DNA from 2 places in the Enterococcus wangshanyuanii genome. Region 2 is predicted to be linked to the other one. Evidence: predicted binding sites of a transcription regulator. Region 2 holds the regulator's gene; the other holds the start of a gene.
The links. The regulator HrcA, encoded in region 2, represses chaperone genes, less so after heat shock. The targets are predictions, from matches to a motif close to TTAGCACTCNNNNNNNNNGAGTGCTAA.
Positions count from the first base shown of each region.

Region 1: the regulator HrcA is predicted to act here: its motif matches at 2,243-2,269, upstream of groES (co-chaperone GroES).

Region 1 is NZ_CP021874.1:206,927-213,482, reverse strand. Features, by position in the region: gene CC204_RS01025 (TraX family protein) at 1-125, shown strand, start outside; gene groL (chaperonin GroEL) at 248-1,876, opposite strand; gene groES (co-chaperone GroES) at 1,924-2,208, opposite strand; gene CC204_RS01010 (hypothetical protein) at 2,448-2,627, shown strand; gene CC204_RS01005 (CPBP family intramembrane glutamic endopeptidase) at 2,717-3,397, shown strand; gene CC204_RS01000 (redox-sensing transcriptional repressor Rex) at 3,454-4,110, opposite strand; gene CC204_RS00995 (ABC-F family ATP-binding cassette domain-containing protein) at 4,328-6,271, shown strand; gene CC204_RS00990 (GntR family transcriptional regulator) at 6,285-6,556, shown strand, end outside.
Region 2 is NZ_CP021874.1:1,088,956-1,095,511, reverse strand. Features, by position in the region: gene ribF (riboflavin biosynthesis protein RibF) at 1-336, shown strand, start outside; gene CC204_RS05270 (glycerophosphodiester phosphodiesterase family protein) at 505-2,340, shown strand; gene hemW (radical SAM family heme chaperone HemW) at 2,397-3,560, shown strand; gene hrcA (heat-inducible transcriptional repressor HrcA) at 3,760-4,803, shown strand; gene grpE (nucleotide exchange factor GrpE) at 4,840-5,409, shown strand; gene dnaK (molecular chaperone DnaK) at 5,477-6,556, shown strand, end outside.

The DNA of each region.
Region 1 (6,556 bases), 880 kb from region 2:
TTTATAATGGGCAGCGTGGACGACAAATGAAGTATTTTTTTTATTGGTTTTATCCCGTTCATTTGTTGGTTTTGACTGCGATTCAGCAGTTCATTATTGTTCCATATTTTTTAACTGGGTTTTAGAAAAATAGTCAACACAGAAGTTCAATTCAGAGAAGCTACCTGTTTCTACTATTTTCACATAAATTTAAAATGCGTGCCAAAAGTAAAATCACTTTTGACACGCACTCTTTTTTTGATTTTTATTACATCATGCCGCCCATACCCATTGAAGGATCCATTGGAGGCATTGCTGGTGAAGCTGGTTCTGGTTTGTCAGCAACAACAGCTTCTGTTGTTAATAATAATGCGGCAACTGAGGCAGCGTTTTGTAACGCTGAACGAGTTACTTTCGTAGGGTCAACGATCCCTGCTTCTACCATATTGACCCATTCGCCATTTGCGGCATTGAAACCAATACCAAGCTCGATATTTTTTAATTTGTCGACAACTACTGAGCCTTCATAACCGGCGTTTTCAGCAATTTGACGAATTGGTTCTTCTAGTGCACGAACAACGATTTTCACACCTGTTGCAACGTCACCCTCTGCTTCTACTTCAGCTACTTTATTGATCACATTGACTAATGCTGTTCCGCCGCCTGAAACCATTCCTTCTTCAACAGCTGCACGAGTAGCATTCAATGCATCCTCAATACGTAATTTCAACTCTTTTAATTCTGTTTCAGTTGCAGCACCAACTTTGACAACGGCAACCCCGCCAGCTAATTTAGCTAAACGTTCCTGTAGTTTTTCGCGGTCAAAATCAGAAGTTGTTTCTGCAATTTGATTTTTGATCAATTGAACACGTGCATCGATTCCTGCTTTTTCGCCTGCACCTTCAACGACCGTTGTATTATCTTTGTCAACGACAACCTTGCTTGCATTTCCAAGATTTTCGATCGTTGTATCTTTCAATTCAAGGCCTAAATCATCAGTGATCACAGTTCCACCAGTTAAGACAGCAATATCTTCAAGCATCGCTTTACGACGATCACCAAAGCCTGGCGCTTTCACTGCGACAACATTGAATGTTCCGCGGATTTTGTTTAATACTAATGTTGGTAATGCTTCTCCATCAACATCATCAGCAATGATCAATAATGGACGGCTTTGTTGTAAAATTTGTTCTAGTAACGGTAAGATATCTTGGATGTTTGAGATTTTCTTATCTGTGATCAAGATATATGGATTTTCTAAAACAGCTTCCATTTTATCATTGTCAGTAACCATATATTGAGATAAGTAACCGCGATCAAACTGCATTCCTTCAACAACATCTAATTCTGTTTCGATCCCTTTTGATTCTTCGATCGTAATAACACCATCGTTACCAACTTTTTCCATCGCATCAGCAATCAGTTGACCTACACGGTCTGAACCTGAAGAAACAGCAGCAACCTGTGCAATCGCTTCTTTAGAATCAACGACTGTTGAGATGTTGTGTAATTCTTCAACAGCTGTTTTTGTTGCTAGCTCGATCCCACGGCGAATCCCTAATGGATTTGCTCCAGCAGTAACATTTTTCAAGCCTTCGCGTACGATCGCTTGCGTTAAAACAGTTGCAGTCGTTGTTCCATCTCCTGCGATATCATTTGTTTTTGACGCTACTTCTGAAACAAGTTTAGCACCCATATTTTCAAAGTGATCTTCTAATTCGATTTCTTTTGCGATAGTCACACCATCATTTGTGATCAATGGTGAACCAAATGATTTTTCTAAAACAACGTTACGACCTTTAGGGCCTAATGTTACCTTTACTGTATCTGCTAAAATATCTACACCACGAAGCATTGCTGCACGTGCATCTTCTGCGAATTTGATTTCTTTTGCCATGATTTCTTCACCTCAAAATTATTTTTTTCTATTTACTAATGTAATAATTACTCAACGATCGCAATAATATCTTTCCCAGAAACGATCAGGTAATCATTGCCTTCATATTTTACTTCTGTACCGGCGTATTTTTCAAACATTACTACATCGCCTTCTTTAACATCAGCAGGAACTTTTGTACCGTTATCTAAGACACGGCCTTCACCTACTGCGATGACTTTTCCAGTTTGTGGTTTTTCTTTAGCAGCAGACGCTAAAACAATGCCTCCTACTGTCTTTTCTTCTTCTTGCGCGACTTCAATAATGACGCGATCGCTTAATGGTTTTAACACAATAAATCCCTCCATACTAAAATTGATCATCTTTTTAGCACTCTTATAAGTCGAGTGCTAACTTACACTTTTTATAATACTCATTTTGCTATTACTTTGCAAGTCTTTTGGTCAATTTTATAAAATATTTCTTCCCTCTTTTTTAGGCTTCTTTTAAAAGACCTCCTAATCAGATAAATCAATTTTTTGTTTAAGACGATTTCATGGTAAAATAAAAAAAAGAAAGTGAGGCGATTTAGATGAAACAACGAATTATTGGCGCTCTGCTGGCGACAGGGCTTTATTTGATCATTGCAAATGTAGGAAATTTCTTTTTCGGGATTAGTCGACGTTTTGATTGGACAACAACGTTATGGGAAGCAGCTTTTTTCTTTGTATTCATCTTTCTTTTATTAGGCTATCGCAATAATCGTAAATGATCTGCTTTCATTCAATTGATCCATTTCTTCATATAAAAGATATGATATACTTTTTACATTATTATAGTTGAGAGGAGTTGAATTTATTTATGCTTAAAAACTTATCGATCAAAAAATTAAGTATCATTACGATTTTACTTTATTTACTGGTCTTTTTTTCACCTTATGTCTTTGCACCCTTTTCTTCAGATCTAGTGATCATCGGGACAACTGTTACTTATATTCTTGGCGCAGTAGTGATGATTTGGTTGTATTTCAAGAATCGAAAAACAGCTGCTACGATTACTGAAAACGAAGCAAAATTGACCTCTCCTGTGTTCACTTTGCTTTTAGGGATCAGCGGGATTTTTCTTGCGATGATCATTCAAGCGATTGTTTTCAGCATTGAAACAGCAATCACAGGTGAACAACCGAGCTCACAAAATACTCAAAATATCATTGCTATTATTTTGGCTAACCCGCTATTTATATTAGCTACGACCATTGGCGGTCCTATTATGGAAGAATTTGTTTTCCGCCGTTCTATGATCGGTCTTGCAGAAAGTTATACAGGCTTTTGGATAGCTGCAGCGATCAGTTCAGCATTGTTCTCGATCGTGCATCAAGATGGTCATTTCTTTGTTTACTTTTTCATGGGATTCTTTTTTGCCATTTTATATAAAATGACTGGAAAGATTTGGACATCGATCCTTGCCCATTGCGGAATGAACACACTAGTTGTAGTCGCTCAATTGATTCTACATTATGCAAATATTGAACTACCTAAATAAAAAATACCTAAGGTTCCGTATCACATCGTGTATACAGCCTTAGGTATTTTATTCTTCTATTCTTCTATCTCTGTATCGATCAATTCATTGTCATGATGCAAGAAGTAAATCAACGTTTGTAGTTCATTCGTCAAATCAACATTTTGAATCAACACATCAGATGGTGCTACTAAACGAGCTGCAGTAAAGTTCAGGATTCCTTTGACTCCTGCATCTGCTAATTGGTTAACAACTTCCTGCGCTTTTCGAGCAGGCAAAGTCAAAATAGCGACTTCGATTTGTTGAACACGAATCTGCTCCATCATATCACTCATCGGATAAACAGGAATACCGTCAACGATACGTCCAACAATGTTTTCATTAACATCAAATGCGCAACTTACACGAATACTATTGCTTTGATGGAATTTATACTTAAGTAATGCACTACCTAAATTACCAACACCGATCAAAGCGACATTAGTAAGTTCATCATCATTCAATGTTTTAGCGAAGAAATTCATTAAATTCTCCACATCATACCCGTAGCCACGCTTGCCTAATTCACCGAAATAAGAAAAATCGCGACGAATCGTTGCGCTATCTACTTGAACCGCTTCACTCAATTCTGTTGAAGAAACTTTGTTTTTGCCTGCATCATGCAGGATTCTCAAATAACGATAATATAGGGGAAGGCGTCGTGCCGTTGCTTTTGGAATAATTTGGTCTTTCACAATTGTACCTCCAATATTCTAAATATAGACAAACATCCATCTCTCATAATAGCAGTTATTCTCATCAAAAAGCAATCTTACAGCTCACGAAAAAAGAATTTCTTCAATCTTTTCTAATTTCCCAAGATGACTTTTGTTGAACAGTCGGCAGTATAGGTGCTATTTTACCTTAAACTATGCTACACTAAAGACATTCAAATAGAAATGAGGATGCCCCATGATTTTACTCCAAGCAAATCAAATCGCCCGTTATTTTGGCGCGGAAACTTTGTTTGAAAATATACAAATGGAAATCAGCACGAATAGCCGAATCGCATTAGTCGGCCGCAATGGTGCTGGAAAATCAACATTATTAAAAATAATCGCTGGAATCGACGCTCCTGATGCAGGGACGATCGCTAAAAATAAAACGGCCAGTCTTGGCTACCTTGCTCAAGACACTGGTTTAACCTCTGATAAAACAGTTTGGGCTGAAATGCTAGAAGCATTTTCTGCTGTTATCACAATGGAAAAACGTATGCGGGAATTGGAGCTGATCATCAGTGAACTTTTACCGGATGCTGTCAATTATGAATCTGTAATGAAAGAATATGATCGCCTACAACACGACTTTGCTGAACAAAATGGATATGGCTACGAGAATGAAATCCGCTCTGTTTTGCATGGATTCGGCTTTCAGGAGGATTTCTATGAAAAACCCATCAGCACTTTATCTGGAGGACAAAAAACACGTTTAGCTTTAGCCCGAATGTTACTACAAAAACCAGATATTTTAATTTTGGATGAACCAACGAACCATTTAGATATCGATACTCTCTCTTGGCTGGAAAATTATCTGCCAAGCTATTCAGGCGCTCTTTTGATCGTTTCTCATGACCGTTATTTTCTTGATAAAGTCGTCAACGAAGTCTATGAAATCAGCCGTCATAAAATGCGCTATTATAAAGGTAACTATTCCAAGTATTTAGATTTAAAAGCCGAACAACTAACAAGTGAATGGAAAGCCTACGAGAAGCAACAAGCTGAAATAAACAAACTGGAAGATTTTGTCGCACGCAACTTGGTCAGAGCCTCTACAACGAAACGGGCACAAAGCCGTCGAAAAACCTTAGAAAAAATGGAACGGTTAGATCGACCTCAAGGCGATGAAAAATCAGCTAATTTTCTTTTTGATATAGAAAAAGTATCAGGAAATGTCGTGCTTCAGGTTGAAGAAGCAGCAATCGGTTATGACTCACGAATTTTATCTGAACCAGTTTCGCTGGATGTCCGCCGCCAAGAAGCCATTGCTTTAGTCGGACCAAATGGTATTGGAAAATCAACGTTACTAAAATCGATCATCGGTCATATCCCATTCATTAAAGGCGAAGCAACACTGGGAACCAATGTACAAATCGGCTATTATGATCAAGAACAAGCTGAACTGCATGGAACAAAAACGGTTTTGGCAGAACTTTGGGACGAACATCCTACCACTCCAGAAAAAGAAATCAGAAGTGTTTTAGGCAGCTTCTTGTTCAGTGGCAACGACGTTGAAAAAACGATCCCGCTATTAAGCGGTGGTGAAAAAGCTCGCGTTGCTTTAGCTAAATTATCGATGAACAAAGAAAACTTTTTGATTCTCGATGAACCGACCAACCATTTAGATATTGATAATAAAGAAGTTCTTGAAAATGCTTTGATTGATTATGAAGGAACGCTTTTATTCGTTTCCCATGACCGTTATTTCATCAATCGAATTGCTACAAAAGTCATCGAACTTTCTGAAAACGGCAGTAAGCTTTACTTGGGCGATTATGATTACTACGTAGAAAAGAAAAAAGAAGAAGAAGAATTAGCCGAACTATTAGGTGAACAAGCAACTAAACCGATCGAAACAGTCAAACCTAAAAATGATTTTTATCAAAATAAAGAACAGCAAAAACTTCTGCGCAACTTAAAACGAAAAATCACTCAAATCGAGGAAACACTCACCTCATTAGAAACATCTATCAACGAACTGGAGCAATCAATGAACGATCCAGCTCTTGTTGATGACCATGTAAAACTGATGGCACTAAATGACGAGTTGGAAACTCAGCGTACACAGCAAGAAACATTACTGAATGACTGGGAAAACCTCAGTTTAGAGCTAGAAGAATTCGAAGAAATGAACGAATGAAAGGTAGATGAGTATGGTTTCCAAACGTATGAATGTCACAAAACCTAAATACCAGCAGATCGCTGTTGATGTAGCCGCACAAATTGCTGAACAAAGGCTGTCAGTTGGCGATAAACTTCACGCTCGTTCTACCCTTGCAAACAAATATAGCGTGTCTCCTGAAACTGCTCGAAAAGCGATCAGTGTTTTAGTTGATTTAGAAATCGTCAAAGCAAAACATGGCAGTGGTTTTTATGTTCATTCAATAGAAAAAGCCAAAGTCTTCGTTGAACAGTATCAAGATGT
Region 2 (6,556 bases):
GGTCGTCTATTAGGTTTTCCAACGGCAAATATCAAAGTGAAAAGTACCGTTCGTTTGCCAAGGATCGGTGTCTATGCAGTGAAAATCAAGATCGGTGAACGATGGTATGTTGGAATGGGATCGATCGGGCATAATGATACATTTGGCGATGGCCGGGAATTGACCGTAGAAGTCTATATTTTAGACTTTCATCAAGATATTTACGGTGAACAGGTAACAGTACGCTGGAATCATTATTTAAGAGATCAAGTGAAATTTAATGGTGCAGATAGTTTGATCGTACAATTAAAACAAGATGAACAGGATACGGCTGACTATTTTTCACAACAGAATTGATTCAGATACCAAACTAAAAACTGTTTGAGCAAACGTGGTGACTGTTCAGTTTTTCGTTTGAGAAAACTAGATACTATAAAGTTTTTATAAAGGATTCTAAATTTGTGTCCGAGTGTCTGAGCGTGCGTTATACTTTGTAGAAAATGGATAAAAGTCAAGGAGAGGTTTATGGCAGAAAAAAAAGAGAAGAAGCCGTCAAAGAAAAAACAAAAGAAAAAAGAGCAGACCGCTAAAAGAAAAAAGAAGCGTTTAACTCTTTCGATTTTGTTGATCGTCATTATTCTGAGTGGGGTTTCTTTTTTGATTTGGTTTTATTTAAATTTAGATTATCAAGATCATTCAAATCCTTCATATGAAGGATATCGATTTTCTCCATCGCCTTTAGCCATTACTCTTGCCGATAAGCAAAAAGAAGAGGTGATTCTAGAAGATGGGAGCCGTTTAAATCCTGATTTTGCAGAATCATCGATCGAGAGATTGGCGAAAAATAAGTCTGTCTACTATCCGCCTGAACGTCCATCTTTTCGTTTGTTGAATCAGGATAATAAACAAACGACATATCGGCTTAGTGCATATTTAGAAAGTGTCAATCATCTTAAAACAGTTGAGTTTAGCGTTTTTGGAGAAACTAATGGAGCGAATGACCTAAGAACCTATCAAGCCGTTTATCATTCTGAAACGAATACATGGGATGCAGATGTTTTGATCAAGAATCATCAAGAAGCTGGCGATTATCAAGTAACTCTAAAAATCACTAGAGAAAATGGTGAGGTAGAAACGGTTCCATTTGGCAACTTTACTGTAGACCAACCGAGTCTTCACTCAGAAATTGATGGTGCAGAAGTGTCTAAAGGCCAATTTGAAATTAACCTTTCAGTATCAAGCAAAGCAGATACTGAAAAATTAACGGCAGCTGTTTGGTCAAAAGAAGATCAGAGTGATAAAAAAGTATATGATGCTAAACGCCAAGAAGACAATTCCTATAAAGTTCATGTCGATTATGAGGATTTTGATTTTATCAACGGCGTTTACCATGCAAATACTGAGTTCATTGGCAAGAATGGATTAAAAGCTGAGAGCGATGCTGGTGCAGTAGAAATCAATTTGCGCCGTCCTGTTCGTATCCGATTGATGCAGGAAACGGCTCTTTACCAAAACCGCCAGTTGTCAAAAACTGTCCGGCAACTTTCTGCAAATAGTATGGCCTATGTGAGAGGGATCGTTTTTAATAATGATAAGAAGATATACAGAACGACAGAGGGCTATATTCCAGCAGATAATGTTGAAGTGAGCGAAATGATGGATGATATTCGGTATGTTGCTCACCGAGGAAATCATAAAGCTGCACCGGAAAACTCCCTTCCAGCTTTTCAACAGTCAAATAGCTGGGGCATTGAGACCGATATCCGTTTGACTAAGGATAAAAAATGGGTGATCATGCATGATCAATCCGTTGATCGAATGACGAATGGCAAAGGAAAAGTTAGTGATCTGACACTTGCCCAAATCAATGCTTTAAGAATCGACCAAGGATCGAATAAAGAAAGTTATTCCGAAGAACAATTAGTTGTTCCGACTTTGGAAGATTTTTTAACTATTATGAATACAAAACAAAGTATTCCATTTATAGAAATTAAAGCAAACAAGGTAGATGCTGCAGATTATGATAGTTTAGTCAATTCGATCAATTATTATGGATTGGCGAATACAGCAGTTGTTATTTCTTTCGATTATAAGCATTTGGTTGAAGTTAAAAGAAGACTTCCAGATGTTCAGGTTCAGTTGCTGGCAAATAGGCTGGATGAGCAGATGATCGAACAAGTCAGCCAGCTTGGTGGGAATTCTGGTTTGGATATCAAGTATGAAAGTGTAGCAGATCGAGCAGATTTGATCGCGCTAGCGCAGAATAAAGGATTGTCCGTCAATCTTTGGGGAGTTCCTCAAAGTGAATTTAAGAAGATGGAAGCATTGGGGATCAATAATCTGACCACAGATTATGATTGATCGATAGAAAAACTAAACGAAATCGCTAGATTTTGATTTTAAAGGAATTGATAGTAATGAGCGAAATAGACAACGTAAAAAATAAAATTTCAGCCTATATCCATATCCCGTTTTGTGAACACATTTGCTACTACTGTGATTTCAATAAAGTCTTTTTAGAAGGCCAGCCGGTCGATGAATATATCCAAGCACTATTGAAAGAAATTCAACTGTCAAAAAAACAGTTTCCCAGCCGAGAAATGGAAACAATCTATATTGGCGGAGGTACGCCGACTTCTCTATCTGCTAAACAGCTTGCCGTTTTACTAGAGGGAGTTCGTAAACTATTGCCGTTCAACGCTAAAAATGAATTTACTGTAGAAGCCAATCCAGGCGATTTGACGCAGGAAAAGCTTCATGTAATGAAAGAATATGGGGTCAATCGCTTGTCGATGGGGGTTCAAACCTTCGATAATCAGTTGCTGAAAAAAATTGGCCGTAAGCATACAGCAGAGGATGTTTATGACACAATGAAGTTCCTTGAAAAGGAAAATTTCTCCAACGTAAGTATCGATTTGATTTATGCGTTGCCGGGGCAAACGTTAGAAGGGTTTAGAGATACACTAAAACGTGCGATCGAGCTTGATTTACCACATTATTCTTTGTATTCACTAATACTGGAAAATAAAACAATGTTTATGAACTGGGTGAGACAAGGTCGTCTTCAATTGCCCGATCAAGAAGTTGAGGCGCAGATGTTTGAAGAAACGATCATCGCGATGGAAAAAGGCGGACGGCATCAATATGAAGTGAGCAATTTCGCTTTAGCAGGCAAAGAAAGTCAGCATAATTTAGTTTACTGGAACAATGAACATTATTACGGCTTCGGTGCAGGCGCGAGCGGCTATTTAGGCTATACCCGTTACCGTAATCACGGACCGATCCAGCATTACCTGGACCCTTTGCGCAACGATCGATTACCAGTCGTAGAAACGGAAAACCTAACGATTCATAATCAAATGGAAGAGCAGCTGTTCTTAGGCTTACGTAAGAAAAAAGGGGTATCTAAGCAGCAATTTGAAGATAAATTTAGTGTACCAATCGAGCAGGTGTATGGTGAAACGATTTTAAGCTTAGTCCAGCGTGGCTTGCTTATAGATCGAGCTGGTTACCTTCAGCTTACAGAACAAGGATTGTTTGTTGGAAATGATGTATTTGAAGCATTTTTGATCGATAAATAATAAGTAAAAGAAAAGAAGCAAGCATAGGAACTTTTTACATATAAAAGCGCCTATGCTTTTTGATTGTTTTACAATTAGCACTCTTTGATAGAGAGTGCTAAAAAATTATGTTTTTCTCTTGACAATTCAAGGAGAACTTGCTATATTAATACTTGTATTAGCACTTGAATAACATGAGTGCTAATGAAGGGTGGTAACTATGATAACCGACAGACAAAAGAATATTTTGCGACTTATCATCCAGGAATACACAAGTACAGGAATGCCAGTTGGATCGAAGAAATTGATGGAAGAAGGGATCCAGTCTAGTTCAGCAACCATTCGTAATGATATGAAAGCTTTAGAAGAGCTTGGGTTGTTAGCAAAGACGCATTCTTCTTCGGGGAGAGTTCCTTCAATGGATGGTTATCGCTATTACGTTGATCATTTATTGCGTCCAACAGAAATCGAACACGATGAATTACAAACGATCCGTCATTCATTTGGCAAAGAGTTTCATGAAATCAATGATATCATTGAACAATCAGCTGAGATTCTTTCTGAGTTGACCAGTTACACAGCATTTTCTTTAGGTCCTGAAATGAAAGAACGGCGTTTGACCGGTTTTCGGATCGTTCCTTTGAACGAACGGCAAATCATTGCGATCATCGTCACGGATAAAGGAAATGTTGAAAGTCAAGTCTTTGCAGTGCCAGCGTCAGTTTCCAGTCAAGACTTGGAAAAGATGACACAGATCATCAATGATAAATTAGTGGGCCAACCACTTTTGACCGTCTATCATCGTCTGCGAACAGAGATTCCAATGATCCTGCATCGTTATTTCCAAACACCAGAAGGAATGATGAATTTATTTGATGCTATGCTGGGACATGCTTTTGAAGAAAAAGTCTTTGTCAGCGGCCGCATGAATTTATTTAATTTTGGGGTTCAAAATAATCTGGATCAATTAAAATCTGTTTACTCATTTATGCAGAATACAGATGCGATCACACATTTATTAACGACAAATGAAAAGACAGATGCACAGATCGCGATTCGAATCGGTTCAGAAATTGGCAATGATTTATTAGACAATATGAGTATGATCACTGCCACGTATGAAGTAGCAGGGCATGGTAAAGGAACGATTGCACTATTAGGGCCAACTAGTATGCCTTACTCCAAAATGTTTGGCCTAGTGGATGTATTTCGCAATGAATTAGCGTCAAAACTTGGAGCGTATTATCGTTTTCTTGGCGAGTAAGCAACGAGTAAAAATATAGAATTTGATTCTACGGAAATGAGAAGGGAAGTTGCCAGAGTGAGTAAAGAAGAAACAAACGAAGAATTACAAGAAGAACAGACGAACTCAGTCGATGAATCAGTCGTCTCTGAAGCATCTGAGACAACTGTTGAAAAATCAGAACTTGAAACAGCTCAAGATGAATTATCTGAAATGGAAGACAAATTTTTAAGAGCTCGTGCTGAAATCGCAAATATGAGCAATCGTTTCAAAAACGAACGTGAATTATTAGTTCGCTACCGTTCACAGGATTTAGGTAAAAAATTATTGCCTTCGATCGATAATCTAGAACGAGCAATGGCTATCGAAGTCGATGATGAACAAGGAGCCAGCTTGAAAAAAGGCATTGCGATGGTTTTAGAGAGCGTTCAAGCAGCGTTGAAAGAAGAAGGGATTGAAGAAATCCCGGCAATGGGAGAGCCTTTCGATCCTAATTTACATCAAGCGGTTCAAACGATTCCTGCTACGGATGACACACCAGCAGATACAATCGTTGAAGTCTTACAAAAAGGCTACAAGCTACATGATCGTGTTTTACGCGCAAGTATGGTTGTTGTTGCACAGTAGCAGCAAAACGAAAACTTGTATGATATAAATTGAAAAAAATTAAACAGAAGATAGGAGATCATTAATTATGAGTAAAATTATTGGTATTGACTTAGGAACAACAAACTCAGCAGTTGCAGTGTTAGAAGGCGGCGAAGCAAAAATCATCGCTAATCCAGAAGGAAACCGTACAACCCCTTCCGTTGTGTCATTTAAAAACGGTGAAATCCAAGTAGGTGAAGTAGCAAAACGTCAAGCAGTTACAAACCCACATACAATTTCATCAATCAAACGTCATATGGGCGAAGCAGGTTTCAAAGTTGAAGCAGATGGTAAATCTTATACACCACAAGAAATTTCAGCGATGATTTTACAATACTTAAAAGGCTTTGCAGAAGAATACCTTGGTGAAAAAGTGGATAAAGCGGTAATCACTGTGCCAGCTTACTTCAATGATGCTCAACGTCAAGCAACAAAAGATGCTGGTAAAATCGCTGGTTTAGAAGTTGAACGTATCGTTAACGAACCAACAGCAGCAGCATTAGCGTATGGTTTAGATAAAACAGATAAAGACGAAAAAGTTTTAGTATTTGACCTTGGTGGTGGTACTTTTGACGTATCGATCCTTGAATTAGGTGACGGTGTCTTTGATGTGTTATCTACAGCAGGGGATAACGAATTAGGTGGAGATGACTTTGATAACAAGATCATCGATCACATGGTAGCAGAATTCAAAAAAGAAAACGGTATTGACTTATCTCAAGATAAAATGGCCGTTCAACGTTTGAAAGATGCTGCTGAAAAAGCGAAAAAAGATTTATCAGGTGTGACATCAACTCAAATCAGCTTACCATTTATCACAGCAGGAGACGCTGGCCCATTGCACTTAGAAATGAACTTGACTCGTGCGAAATTCGATGAATTGACAAGTGATTTAGTAGAACGTACAAAAACACCAGTCCGTCAAGCGTTGAAAGATGCTGGCTTGAATCCTTCGGAAATCGATGAAGTTATCTTAGTTGGTGGATCTACACGTATTCCGGCAGTTGTTGAAGCTGTTCGTAAAGAAACAAATAAAGAACCAAATAAATCAGTAAACCCAGATGAAGTAGTAGCAATGGGTGCTGCTATTCAAGGTGGGGTTATCACTGGTGATGTGAAAGACGTT